DNA from 2 places in the Prochlorococcus sp. MIT2308 genome. Region 2 is predicted to be linked to the other one. Evidence: predicted binding sites of a transcription regulator. Region 2 holds the regulator's gene; the other holds the start of a gene.
The links. The regulator NtcA, encoded in region 2, controls nitrogen genes in cyanobacteria. The targets are predictions, from matches to a motif close to GTANCNNNNGNTAC.
Positions count from the first base shown of each region.

Region 1: a site for NtcA is predicted at 4,267-4,280, ahead of AC6EIW_RS02655 (DUF4278 domain-containing protein). Genes of this name have one in related genera too.

Region 1 is NZ_CM186283.1:451,571-458,969, reverse strand. It holds gene AC6EIW_RS02700 (high light inducible protein) at 88-294, shown strand; gene AC6EIW_RS02695 (high light inducible protein) at 315-434, shown strand; gene AC6EIW_RS02690 (high light inducible protein) at 434-580, shown strand; gene AC6EIW_RS02685 (high light inducible protein) at 580-705, shown strand; gene AC6EIW_RS02680 (hypothetical protein) at 950-997, opposite strand; gene AC6EIW_RS02675 (DUF3804 family protein) at 1,187-1,339, opposite strand; gene AC6EIW_RS02670 (hypothetical protein) at 1,481-1,696, opposite strand; gene purT (formate-dependent phosphoribosylglycinamide formyltransferase) at 2,340-3,503, shown strand; gene AC6EIW_RS02660 (hypothetical protein) at 3,496-3,753, shown strand; gene AC6EIW_RS02655 (DUF4278 domain-containing protein) at 4,387-4,557, shown strand; gene AC6EIW_RS02650 (hypothetical protein) at 5,269-5,538, shown strand; gene AC6EIW_RS02645 (nitroreductase family protein) at 5,691-6,242, shown strand; gene AC6EIW_RS02640 (DUF1499 domain-containing protein) at 6,507-6,839, shown strand; gene AC6EIW_RS02635 (hypothetical protein) at 6,918-7,091, shown strand.
Region 2 is NZ_CM186283.1:1,643,260-1,650,658, forward strand. It holds gene dcd (dCTP deaminase) at 1-495, opposite strand, end outside; gene AC6EIW_RS09375 (cob(I)yrinic acid a,c-diamide adenosyltransferase) at 496-1,092, opposite strand; gene ntcA (global nitrogen regulator NtcA) at 1,405-2,139, shown strand; gene AC6EIW_RS09385 (DUF3084 domain-containing protein) at 2,198-3,124, shown strand; gene AC6EIW_RS09390 (RuvC family protein) at 3,125-3,562, shown strand; gene AC6EIW_RS09395 (DUF3146 family protein) at 3,546-3,803, opposite strand; gene pth (aminoacyl-tRNA hydrolase) at 3,814-4,425, opposite strand; gene AC6EIW_RS09405 (TatA/E family twin arginine-targeting protein translocase) at 4,489-4,704, opposite strand; gene psbH (photosystem II reaction center phosphoprotein PsbH) at 4,738-4,935, opposite strand; gene AC6EIW_RS09415 (photosystem II reaction center protein I) at 5,340-5,468, shown strand; gene AC6EIW_RS09420 (DUF3769 domain-containing protein) at 5,550-7,399, shown strand, end outside.

The DNA of each region.
Region 1 (7,399 bases), 730 kb from region 2:
CAATAAAGTGAGCAAGCCGTACCTAACCGTATCTATCCTTTAGAAAATCTATACTTTACATTACTTCACATCAATGTAACTTCAGTAATGACATCGTCATCTTCATCTCAGGTAATCACTGAGTACGGTAAGCAAAACATCTTTGCTCGTGAAACACAACCTCAGCTTGTAGAGGACTACACCAGCTATCCAGAAGAAGCAGAAAAGACAAATGGCCGTTGGGCAATGATCGGAATGATAGCTCTACTAGGTGCTTATTTCACAACAGGTCAAATCATTCCTGGAATTTTCTAAACCAACAACAACTAATAACAATGCAACCATCTAATAAAACAATCCTAGAAAGAAGCATCGGCAGACCAGCCATGATGGCATTCGTTCTACTAACAGGTATTTACCTAACAACCGGTCAACTTATCCCAGGTGTCGTTTAATGAAAAACTCAACCGCTGAAACTCCAAGGCTCGAAGAGGGCAAATTTTTTGCAGAAAGACTCAATGGTCTAGCTGCATCTATTGGTTGCCTAGCCCTTGTCGGCGCTTATCTAACAACCGGTCAAATCATCCCAGGTCTTGTTTAATGAATAAGGAAACTAGCTACTGGAAAACAGCAGAGCAAATGAATGGCCGTCTAGCGATGATGGGTTTTTTTGCAGCAGTCATTAACTATGGAATAACAGGCTGGATCGTTCCAGGTATTGTTTGATTCTATTTTAAAAATCTGATCAGAAAGGCCTCTTCTCTGTCATTACAGTAGGGGTTTTTTTGTTTCTTTGGTCAATAACCTTATGACAAACGCTCTTAAATAGATTAGTAATATTGATTATTATCACATTTATATGTTTATTTATTTGCTTCTTTTTTTAATCATCTTATGTTGAATAATTCTTCAGAGGTATGCAGAAATAATCAATTTACTTATCAATTAACCATTGATAAATAAACTTAAATTAGTCGTTCCATAAAGTCATATCTAATTGGCCTGAGGATCTTTGAATCCATGCTACTTTCCATTTTTCGTCAATTTTTTTTAAATCGAAGTGACTGTTTGCAGGTCGTTATTTTGAGCCCACTTGTAAGTAAACTTTGATCCTGAGTTAAATCGCACATAGCAGCATTTGTTTCTAGATTTTAAAATTATCTACCTTTGTGATTTCTGCGCTTTCTAATACAAGATCACCTGTTGACTACATGTCCTGAAAACCTTTTGCATCAATAGGTTTACCACTTGGTTTAATAAACAAAAAGTCTGGAGTTGCATTGTCTATAAAGAATGATCCCATTCTCTCTGAAGAAGCAAATGCCTTTAGGATTGAGATGATTTCTTCTTTAGAAGACATTAACAGGTTAAAAATAATAAATTAAGAATTACATATTTCAACAATATCAGATGTTTACTTGGACATCTTTTCTTGCTGTGTTGAAAATAATAAATCCATCCAACTTGAAAATACAAAAGAAGTTGCGTAAAAAATAGATTTTTACGCAGCTTCTTTTGAAGATTGATTTGGAAATAGTGATATGATGTCACCTTTTGGTGTCTCATACACTCTCTCTACAATTTCACCTTCATTAATGATTACTTTAGTGTTCATTGATCCTGAGGGTAATGTCTTGATAGCTGGTACAACAGCTTCTTTTAAATTTGGGAACTGATCCAAGTTCTTGAAGTCTTTAACTTTTTTCTTGGAAACCATTAATGAATGAGTCGAAGTTGTTCTTTCTTTTAACTAACTTTGCTTCACTCGTAAAGAGCTTACAAAGCTAATCACATTATTATTGTATTCAGGTGAAATATTTGACTAATCACATCCATCCTAATTACAAGTTTTAAAAATCAGCAGAAGTGCTTGTAAATTTTGCCATTTTTTTACGTCTTTATTTAGGTTGCCTTTATGGTTTGTATATGTAGGCTTATTCCCAAAATACATAATCTAAACTAGCTATAGCGATGATATTAAAATGAATCAATTTGTTTTCTTCTAATAGTTTCATTATTGTTGTTGTCAAATAGGTTGTACCTAATGTCAACAATTAACATCATTTAATTACTAAAAGTAGTAATCAAAACTACTGAGCTAGTTTAAATATCATTTTTCTGTTTTCTTGATTAGAAGAGATACCTTATGATAACCAGTTACTCCTAACCAAAAATTAAAAGTGCTCTATTTAATGAGAACATTCAACTCCTTAGGAGTCTTTTTAATTCTTTATCTAGAAAAAAGTTTATCTTGAATTAAAAATACTTGTTAACTTCTACTTCTTTTTATATTAATTTAATCTATTTAAGATTTTTATGCTTATTATATTTATATATTTTCTTAACCTATAAATAAGATTATGGATTTTTTCCCAAAGAAGATAATGCTTTTAGGTAGTGGAGAATTAGGTAAAGAGGTGGCAATAGCTGCGAAAAGATTAGGTTGCTATGTTATTGCCTGTGATAGATATAATAATGCTCCTGCTATGCAGGTAGCTGATCAATTCGAGGTGTTAAATATGAATAACGATAATGAACTAATAGAATCTATATCTAATTGTAAACCCGATATTATTATTCCTGAAATCGAGGCATTAGCAGTCGATGTCTTAAAGGAAATCGAACAAAAGATAACAGTAATTCCTAACGCTAGAGCTACAGCAATAACTATGAACAGAGACAAAATTAGGGATTTGGCTTCAAATGAATTAAATATAAGAACTGCAAAATTCAGTTACGCGATGAATCAATCTGAGCTAGATTTTCATGCAGAGAAGATTGGTTATCCTTTATTAATTAAGCCGGTTATGAGTTCTTCAGGAAAAGGACAAAGTTTAGTTAAAAATAAAAATGAACTTGACCTGGCTTGGACTTTGGCCATTGAAAAATCAAGAGGTAAATCTAATAAAGTTATATTAGAAGAATTTATTGATTTTGATTTGGAAATTACTTTATTAACTATTAGACAACTTAACGGTAAAACATTATTCTGTGCGCCCATAGGACATGAGCAAAATAATGGAGATTATCAATGTAGTTGGCAACCAGCTGAATTAGCTGAAAGTGTATTAGCGAAGGCTCAACAGATTGCTAAATGTGTCACTGATAATCTTGGAGGAGTGGGTTTGTTTGGGGTTGAATTCTTTATCAAGGGTGAGGAAGTGATTTTTTCAGAGCTTTCACCAAGGCCACATGATACTGGCTTGGTAACTTTGATAAGTCAAAATTTAAATGAGTTTGAATTACACCTTAGAGCTGTTTTAGGTATACCAATACCAGAAATAGTGTGTACCGAAGCTTCTGCGAGCCGAGTAATTTTGGCTTCAAAAAAAACAACAAACATATGTTACAAGGGACTTGAAGAAGCTTTAAGTCAAGCGAATACAAATGTGTTTATATTTGGTAAACCCACCTCAACCGAAGGTCGTCGAATGGGAGTAGCTGTAGCAAAGGCTTCAACAATTGGTGAAGCAAGAATCAAAGCGGATAAAGCAGCTCAATCAATACAATTCATAAATGAATAACATTCATTCAGATCCTTTGTCTGACTTCAACAAGTGCAAGTCTATTTGGTTTCTATTCTTGACTGAGTTAAATTGGAACCCAAAGGCAATTAACCCACTCGAGTTGGTTCCGGAATCTTTTTGGCCTCAAGTTACCGACCTATTAATTGAAGCAAAATATATAGGTCAAAGCAGGAATTATTACCTCAGAGAGTCTGATAGGTATCTAGATTATTTAAGTAAAGGTGGTAAGCCTTTCAAAAGAGATTGAAAACAATAGGTAATGTGATAACTTCAAGCAAATTCTTTTAGCTAATTTCAATTTTCCCATAAACGCATCACTGTTAAAATTTTTTAATAGGTGTTGCTAAAAAAATTAAATTCTCATTCACCTAACGGTATGGATGATCCTAAGTTTCGTTTTTTAGTTCTTCTCTTTATAAATCTAATAGTGATAACAGTACTCAGAAACTGGATTTTAAATAACGAAGCTTTTGTGTGGCTCCTAAATGGCTTACCTTCATAAAGTGTTCCTGAAGCATTTTATTTGATTTTTAAAATAGTTTTTTATTTGGAATAACTTTCAACTTCATTGACATTCAGGTCATTATCTGATCAGATTTTTATTGAATATCTTGTTTAAGAATAGGAACAAAGAGGTAGGTTATTTAAAATTTAAAACAGTAAATGATCAGGAAAAATTATTTTTTCTTTTTTAGTAAATGGTTCTTTTTAGTTGGAAACTCAACTATTTCGGTTAATACTACAAAATTCCTTCTTTTATGTATCACTAGGAACATCATTAGTGGATAATTTCTGTTATTTTGGTTCAACGTTCAGCTATTTTTAGCTGCAGTAAGACTCGAGACATGGAACGGGGTCTTGAGCACTACGGGAAAGAACGATGACTGTTCTTACTTACAGAGGAAAAGAGTATCTTCAACATAAAGAGGCTACTCCAAAAAAAGTTGTAGAACTTAGTTACAGACGTAACGTCTACACATCTAGGCAAGCAGAAGCTAAGAAGCAAATGCAAGAATCCTTGACTTACAGAGGTAACTCATACCAAAAGTAAATTAAGGGAGTTTTTTAGGGGGTTTAATCACCCCCTTTTTTTATGTTTATTTCTACAGTAAATATCTAAATTAATAGTAGTCTTCAAATATGTATTTTTGCTTGAGTTCTATTACTCTGGTTTTATGGGTGGTTTCCGATGTAGAAATAGTATTGACTCCGAAATAATCACAATGATTACTGAACAGTCATGGCCAAGTTGTAAGCTTCCAAAAACTCAAAAGGCACTTGAAGCTATTTATTCAATGCTATGGAAGAGGCCAAAAGTGTTTAGGTCTTATTACAGGTCAAATTAACAGCTTTTTCTGGGAAAACCCTACACGCACCTCACTAAAAAGTTGTTGAGAATGAAAATAGGAATTTAATAATCAATGAAAAAATCGTTCAAACCTAACAGTACATTGTTAGCTCTATTTATGTTTTTACCTATTACACCAAGTATTGCTGCCATTACTGTTTTTACACAGTCAGTATTTAATGACAGGAGTACCGACGTAACGCCAATTTCTTACCATACAAAGCGAGTGATTGATGCTTCTAAAAAATAATAACTACATTTCCGCTTTGAGCTTGGAAAAGTATTTAAGTTTATTTTTTCTTACGTGAATAATTTTGTTGTTTTCTTATTAACTTTTTATTCGATCTTAGTTTAAATACTCTTTACGTCGTGAGATTAGTAGGTTAAAAGTCAAAGTAACAGCTATCTGCAAGAATGGTTTTAACCAAAAAACTAAGGGCCTTTGATGACGCAATCTTCGATAGGCACCCTGATTTAATAGAGGCTCTGAAACCTAACGATCATTATCCAGAACTCGAAAATATTTTAAAATATAGAGCTAAAAATTTACCTGCTGGATCCCTGAATACAAAAGTGATTATCAATGACGGGAAAATAGTTGAACGCGTGTTCAAGACACCTAAAGGCCAAGTAGTCTCTTTGTTCTCCAGACCATCAAATGTGTTTTTTGATCAAGTTGCTTAACAGGTGATATTTTTACATATCTTGTTTTTCTATCGAGGTAAAATTCAAGTAAGTGGAAAGACTAATCATCGTTTATTTATTCAAGCCTCTAATCAGCTTCCTTTTAGAAGCTCATGCTTGGAACACCATAGTTAATTACGTCAATAAAAATCATGGAAATAACTCAAGCAATTCAAAAACGAAGGACAATTCATGTTTTTTCTAAAAAAAGTGTTCCTAATGAAGTTGTTGAAAAATCAATAGATGCAGCCAATCAAGCGCCCTGCCATAGAAGAACTTTTCCATGGCGTTTTACGAACATTGGAATAAAAAAACGAGAACTTTTATATCAACTACAGCTAACTCTGAAGTTTGGTTGTAAGCCAACAGATGAATCTAGTTTAAAAAAAATAAGGGACAAAATGTTCAATCCCTCCCATTTGCTTATTGCCACTCAAATATGTACAGATAATCAAGTTCAAAAACTTGAAGATTATGCTGCTTGTGCTTGCGCAATCCAAAACCTATCGCTCTCACTTGTTGCAGATTATGTCGGTTGCAAGTGGTCAACAGGTAAAATCACAAAAGACCCTAATACTTATCAAATTGTAGAAATAAGTCCATCTGAGGAGGAAATAATTGGTTTTATATGGATCGGGTATGGAGCTGAGCCACCTTTGATCAAAAGGCCTCCTATTAGCACTATCTTTAGAGAAAGGAATTAGAAACTTGGGTTAACTCACAGAAGAGAAATAATGAAACTGATAAGGAAGTGTTGAGGCCACGCTAAAAACAATAAGCATCATCCCTGTCTTATCTAATCGTTTCATAATTGACAAATAAAGTATTAACAATTTAATCGGAGAATCTTTCGCCTATGGGTATTTTATGTAGGGAGAACTAGACATCAACGAGTAAAATTCATTAAAAACAAGACCACAGAGGGGATAAACTTTGTGTCATGATCAATATATAAATTAATGGGAAATATGCCAGAACCTAAATCAGGTCTTAGGCCCTGTTTAAATCCACTAAATTGCGTTTTTTTTCAAAAAGATTTTGAAGATGTTGACAAGACATTTGATCAACTTGTCAGGATCGCCCAGAAGATTCCTAGAACAAAAGTTTTAGAGAGTAATCAAAGTTATTGGAAAGGGGTTTGTCGTAGTTTGATTTTTAGATTTCCAGATGACTTGGAAATTTTAAAAATTGATAAGAAGATTCAAATCAAATCAGCTTCAAGATATGGTGGAGGCGATCTTGGTGTTAATGGAGCTAGAGTGGGAAGATTATTAACTGCTCTAGAAAAATTAAATAGTTAGCTAGCAAACTTTTATAAAACAATCAATAGTTGTCATTGTGAAATATTATAGTAATTTTTAAATAACTATAATAATAAGATGAACAGAGCACAAAAATATTTTCTACATCTTCCAAGGGGGACACATTTTGAAAAAATCATTGATACTGAATATGGGAAGGAGAATATATATGTAAGTCCAGACGGCAAAAAACATTCAATACCTATGAATCCACATACGATTTCTACTGGAACTTCAACACATGAATATTAGTAGTTAGGACAATTGTTTATCCATCTTGTGATTTTTGTTTCATCGTAAATAATTAGAGGCCTCAACAATTGCCTTCAGTTCCATAGTGGTAACTTCTTGAAAAAAATATTAGTAATAACTTTTTATTCGATCAAAAGAGAATCCTAGTAGTTTTGCGTATTGCATCTACAGCCTCTGACGATATAACTAACTCATGTTGCATTGTGACATTGTCGATCTTTAAGCGCTTAAGCGAAAGGTTTTCAATAAAAAAAAATAACATTAACAAATGTTATTCAAGATGCAAAATGGAACCTTTACCTAATGAG
Region 2 (7,399 bases):
TTGACAAATTCCTTCATCAGCATAAATCCTGCAGTCCGCCCCAGAGCTGTTACTAAATTCAAGTGTTAGATGACCTTCCCAGCTTGCTTCTGCAGGCGTTGTATTGACAATTATTCCTAAGCGAGCATAAGTACTTTTGCCAAGACAAATAACAGTAATATTTGGCGGGACTTTCATTTTCTCTAATGCCACTCCAAGACCATAAGAGTGAGCAGGTAAAATAAAATATTTACCATCCTGATCTTCTTTTAAATCGGTAGGTTCTAGATTCGCAGGATTAAATTTTTTTGGATTCATTACTGTTCCTGGAACATGCTTGAAAATCAAAAATTCTTTTGAGGATAGACGCAAATCGTATCCATAAGATGAGCAACCAAAGCTTAAAACAGGTGATTTTTTTGATTCAGGTTCAAGATGCCTTATTAGTTTTTCTTGAAATGGTTCAAGCATTCCTAAAGAAGCTTGCTGTGAAATCCAACGATCGTTCTTTAACATTTAATTGCAGCGTAATTCGGTAATTTGATCAGCCATCTCAATCACTTTAGGAGGAATTGATTGTCCCGTAAGAATAATATCTGTAGATGATGGGCGGTTATTGATCATAGAAATCAAATCAGTTTCTTCTATAAAACCAAGGCTAATTGCCATCCCAATTTCATCAAGTACGATTTTGTCTAACTTTTTTTCAACTATACGTTTTTTACAAAATTCCCATATTTCTTTAATTGCTTTCTCTTCATGTTTTTTCTTAAAAGATAAATTTTCTTCTGGCAACTCCCCAGGTAAGCAAGTTTCAATAGCTGGTCTTAACCACTCCAGTCGACCACAAAGATTTACTGCTCCATGGGGACCTTGATTGACTCCGCCTTTCAAGAATTGAGATATTAAAACTTTGCTTCCCAAGCCTGCAGATCGTAGCGCCTCGCTTAAAACAATAGAAAAACTACCTCTAAAAGGAGAGGTGTGTATTTGTAATTGGCCTTGAGTTTTAACTAGTTGTAAAGGTTTTCTATCTGGAAGAGCCCTAAGAGAAGGCCCTTTAGCTAGTGACAAATCCTCTCGTTGAGCATTGATGCTTGATCCTGCATTCATCTCAAATTCGATCTTAACGTCGTAATTTTAATCTAGCGCTTTAAAATTTGTAATCAACCAAAGAACACTATCTGTGGTGTATGAGGTAAAATTTTTTAACTTTTAAGATTCTTCGGAGCTTTGAAGGGGATTTAAATCCATAGATCAATTTTTTGAATACTTTTCAAGTCTATTTTTATGCATGTGGATTTTAAATAGTAGAATTGCGAACGATGAAAGAAATTGAGATGGGGATTAAGGGTGAAAAAAGTCGCCATGGCTACATATCGTTTTTTCACAACTTATTAATGTTCTCAGAACGATCAATTAAATATGGTCACTTCGTTTCGTGGCTTTACCCGTTTCAACCAACAAAAAAATAGCCATATGGCTGTTAATTCATCATCAAATTCTTTGCCTCCAACTAACACTTTGTTGGAAGTAATTAAGTCTTTAGATGGTGTCTCTACTGAAGTCGTAGATAGGTCAAAAACAATTTTTTTCCCTGGCGATCCAGCAGAAAGGGTTTACTTGATTAGGCGTGGTGCTGTTCGCTTGAGCAGGGTATATGAAACAGGTGAAGAAATTACAGTTGCTTTATTGAGGGAAAATAGTCTTTTCGGAGTTTTATCTTTATTGACAGGGAATAGATCAGATCGTTTTTATCATGCAGTTGCATTTACTCGTGTGGAACTCGTAGCGGCCCCCGCAACTTCGGTAAGGAATGCAATTGAGCAAAATGCTTCGGTTGGTTTGCTTCTTCTACAAGGTCTATCAAGTCGAGTACTTCAAACTGAGACAATGATTGAAACTTTAACTCATAGAGATATGTCTTCTCGGCTTGCCAGTTTTTTGCTGGTTTTGTGCAGGGACTTTGGTGTACCTGGGGAAAAGGGTGTAACAATTGACTTAAGACTTTCACATCAAGCTATTGCTGAAGCTATTGGTTCAACCAGAGTAACTATTACACGACTTCTTGGTGAGTTGAAAAGTTCATCATTATTGGCAATAGATAGGAAAAAGATAACTATATTTGATCCAATAGCCTTAGCAAAAAGATTTAATTGAAGGCCATTACATACTAAGGTTTAGGAGGTTTGCTTAATTCCACTTCTTCTTTCTCTCTGTGACAGTCTGGCTGAAAATTCTTTTAATATTAATCCTAGGTGGAATACTATCTACTCTAGGTGATCGCTTAGGTTCTAGAGTTGGTAAGGCTCGTTTAAGTATCTTTAAATTAAGACCAAAAAGCACTGCTGTTTTAATAACTGTTTTTACTGGAAGTATTATTAGTGCTATTTCATTTGCAACAATGATTGTATTTGATAGGGATTTAAGGGTCGGATTATTTCAATTAGAGGATATTCGAGAAAAGATTATAGATAGTGAAAAAGAATTAAAAAAATTAGAAAAAAATTTATATGCTTTTAGAAGTGGAAATGTCGTTATAACTAGTGGCCAGACTTTAGTAACTAAGACCATTAAATTAAATAAAAATAGTGATATAAAAAAAATTATCGAAAGTTTATTGCAGCAAGCTAATCTTTATGCTTTTAATTTAGTAAAAACAAATCAATCTAATTATAGAAGGATATTATTAGTTCGTAAAGATGATATTGAGAAGCTTGAGAGTAAAATATCTGATAACAGAAGTTGGGTTGTTAGAATCAAATCAGCAGGAAATATACTTAGAGGTGAAAATTATGTTTATGCATTTCCTGAGGTTACATTAAATAAAATTATTACAAGTAAAGGAGAGGTAATTGCTTTAGAAAATATATCTTTATCTGATTCTGACTCTGAATCGATTAGTAAAAAGATCAATCTTTTAATGGCTTCAACTTTGGCAGAGGTTAGGCGACGAGGATCGTTAAGTTCTGAGTTGCAAATTAATGCGAATCAAATTAATAATTTAGGAAAGTATCTAGTTAGTAAAAAAATGGGAGAATTTCAAATAATTGCTAGAGCTGTTGATACTCATCAAAGTGCAGATAAAGTCTCTGTATCATTAGAGCTAAAGTCTTTAGAAGAAATTATTAGAAGCAAGAATTAAATGAGTTTTTATATATCAATAGATCCAGGTAATAAAAAATGTGGCTTATTGTTGGCTGATATTCAGTCCAGAAAAGTAATTGAAGCAGGGATAACTTCGTTAAATAAATTTTCTGATTTAGTTTCGTTTTGGAGTGAAGATTATGATATTAGTAAGATAATCATTGGTGATGGAACAAATTGTAAGTATATAAAGAATGAATTAAAACGAAAAAAATTTTTTGATCTAAAATATGTGAATGAAAAAGGATCAACTTTACGAGCAAGGTTTAGATATTGGGAAATTTGGCCTCCAAATTATTTTATTCGTTGGCTTCCAAAAGAAATCCTTTTCCCTCCTGAAAATCTTGATGCCATTGTCGCTTTGATTTTATTGGAAGATTTTTTAAAAATTTCATTGATCTGGCCTGAAAAACTAGATATTAAAATTTGGCCCTAACTGTAAAAATGTAATCTCCGCCAGACTCAAGTTTGTAATCAGCTTTTACTAAATACCTTTCTAAGGCATCTTTTATTAAGGCTCTTCCAAGTGGTGGCTCTACAAAAAGTTGTCCCCTGTGAAAAGCCCAAATAAAGCTCCATTCGAAATCCCCTGCACGAACAATCCCTTCAACCTTCTTTTGATTAAAGCATTGCTTATGAATTTGAAGATATGCAGTAGTTGACGGTTTGTTATTCATTCTCAAACAGTTATGATTTTTCAGGCTTGTAAGAATTTAGTCGAGTAGTTATATTTTCCCAATTTTTTGATGTGATTGAATCAATACAACTAATAATTTCCTGAATGATCAAATTTAATACTATAAATTCTTCATTTGAAAATCTACCTAAGACATGAGATACAGTTTTAGATTTTCTGTCTTGTTGAATCTCACTTGGGGGTCCTATCCCAATCTTTAATCGCTTAAAATCAGTAGTACCTAGATGTTTGATAATACTTTTTAATCCATTATGACCGCCTGAACTACCCTTAGAGCGGACTCTTATTTTCCCTAGAGGTAGATCCATATCATCTACTAAGACTATTAATTGATGATTTTCAAAATTAAACCAATCCTTTGCTGATCTAACTGATTTTCCACTTTCATTCATGTATGTATTAGGCATTAAGAGTCTTGTTTGTTCTATACCTGAGCCATAAGCACAAGTCCTGCCAAATAATTTTTTGCTTTCACGAAAGCTACAATTATTTTTCTTTGAAATCTCCTCTAAAACCATGAAACCAACATTATGTCGAGTTTTCTTGTACTCAACTCCTGGATTTCCTAAACCAACTAATAATTTTATGTTATTGCCCAACATATCAAGTAGATAGAATCTATGTTGATTCTAAAAGTTAAATATATTTATTTAATTTTGGAGAAATTAGTTTTCTTTCTCCAAAATGTCTTCATTTGAAGACTCTTCTTCTGTCATGGCGTTTTTGATTTCACGTTCAAATTCCGTAGAGGCGCTTTGAAGACCTTTGAGAGTTTTACCAATAGTTCTTCCAAGTTCAGGAAGACGTTTTGGACCAAAAATAACAAGCGCTAATCCGGCAATAACAGCTATTTCAGGTAAACCAACCCCAAAAATATTCATGAGCAAAATTCAACTACTCAGAATTTAATCAATTCAGCCGTTCCAGTCGACAGAAAAACCTTGTAGGAGAAGTGATTGGTTATAAATTTGGAGCATTATAACTAGAAAAACTAGTAGCAAAATTCCTATAAAAGCCATTACTGGTACTGCTCCCCATCCTGGTACAACTTTTCCTTGTCCAGAATTGCCAATGGATTTAAGCAAAGATCCAAGTGCTGTTTTTTGTCCCATGTCGGTTCTCTTGGCTCAGATTTGTATGAGTCCAAATATTGTATGAGAACTTGTCCAAAAGAAGAAGAGACTGTAGAAACTTGTGATGGAATGACCTAAAAAAATATGATATTTGAGAATTATGCTTAGAAAAAAGCTGAAAAAAGCTGAAAAAAGCTGAAAAAAGCTGAAAAAGAAAAAGAACTAGATAAATTAAAAAAATAAGGAAAGTTAAGGATTTGAGAAATTTGAACGGGGAAAAAGTTGATCTCTCTCTATATTCCTTGCATTGATTGACTTTTTAGGCTTTATCGAATTTGAAAAACTTGTCCAGTTTCCAAAAGTCTGTAACACCTTTGCTTTTTTCATTGGAGTTATTGACTTCATAGGATAGGTTTAACCTCTAAATTACTCGGTTAGGATTCATGCTTGCCCTCAAGATTTCCGTTTATACGGTCGTCTTTTTCTTTGTCGGGATCTTTTTATTTGGTTTCTTGGCAAGTGATCCAACAAGGACTCCCAATAGAAAGGATTTGGAAAGTCCTCAGGATTAAAAAATGACACGCTAATTACTGGACTAAACAAGCTCCTGTAATTTCTTTTTTCAGTATTATCTTTTCGTCGGCTTAAATGATTTGGCGGCGAAGAGAAAATATTTATTTCTTGTAAACCTTGGTTTCCTTGGGTTTAGTACATTCTCCTATTTTTTTGACATTGCTTTTGGGAAAGAGAATCTTCTTGAAAATTTAAAAATTGATACTTATAAAAAACCACCTGTAGAAAATTTAAAAGAAGAGCAAAAAGAAAATATTTTCTTAACTCTCAAGATTTTCTCGGATAAGCAATATGATTACGATCAGGATATTTATCTAGCCCAAGGAAACGTTAAGGCAATAATAAATGGTTGGATCTTAAGGTCCGACTCGCTGAGTTATAATAAATCAACTGGTGTTGTAATCGCTAAAGGTAATATTAGATTTAGCAAAAAAAGGCAATATTTTAGAGGTAGGGAATTTCAATATAATCTATTAAAGGAAGAAGGAAGTATTAAAAATGTATACGGGATATTAGATATTCAAAACGTTTTGAAAGATTTAAAACTCGATACTAATTCTAATGAAATAACAAATGAAAATAATTCTACTAATATAGTGAAAAATACTTATGATGATGGCATAGAATTTGTTTTTGGCAATATTAAAGTGCCAAAAAATAAAATTACTTTATCAGATAAATCAAAAGGGTCTATTAATAGTTGGAGGTTTAAATCTGATTTAATAACTATTAATGATAGTGGCTGGAAATCTAATAGAATAGTATTTACGAATGATCCATTAGAACCTCATCAAATTGCTTTTGTGGGAATAGACGTTATTGCAGAAGAAGACGATGAAGATGAATTACTAATTACAACCTCTAAAACCAACTTAATTCTTGAAAATAGAACGAAAATTTCCATTGGTAAAAGAATATTTAGAGGGACGAAAAAAAAGAGAAAACTTAGTTTAATCTTTGATGCTAAAGATCGTGATGGATTAGTATTAATAAGAAGAAGTAATAAAACAAAGTTAACTAATAATTTAGAACTTCAGGTTCAGCCGCAGTTTCTAATTGGTAGAGCTTTTTTAGATAAAACATATAGTTACGATAGTGATAAAGCTCAAGAAGGTAAAGATGTAAAATTTTTGGATAAGTTTGGTTTGAATATAAAAGTAAATGCAAGTTATAAGGATTGGGATTTTGATAGTGTAAATGATCTGAGTACACTAAATACAAAAAGGATTTTTAGTGGTCTAAGACATTCATCCTCTTTAAGAAAGTATTTTACTCTGCCAATCCTAGATGAATCGAGTTTTAATTTTTTTACTACTTATAGGTCTAGAGCGTGGAATGGAACAATAGGAGAAACTGAAATTAAATCAGCATATGGTGGCTTTTTCGATAAGACTTATTCTTTTGAAGCTGCTAAAGGTAAACAAAATTTAAATATTCGATTTGGATCTGCTAAATACGAAGCAGAAGTACTTAAAAATACTAAAATTAATAGTCTTTGGCGAACTAGCTTTTTTGCTTCTTTAGACAGTGAATATCAAATATGGAAGAGTAATAGAAATAATATTGATCAGAATAGAAAGATGCTTTTATCTCCTATTTTAGTTAATCCTGAATTAGTTTTTAGAACTAATATTAATACTGCTTATTTTAAATATGAAGATGTTAGCGATCAGAGTTTTCTTAAGCTCAGTGCTGGGCCTGAAATTAGATTAGGGAAGTTAGAGCGAAATTTTCTTGATTATACAAAACTATTTGTTATGCCAGGTGTCAAATTTAAATCTGGAAATAGTCCATTTAAGTTTGATAATGCGGTTGACTTGAAAACATTAAATATAGGTTTTATGCAACAAATATATGGACCAATAATTTTTGATATTAGTTCTAATTTAAATATTGATAATGGTTCAGAGAATTATGGGGAATATTATGA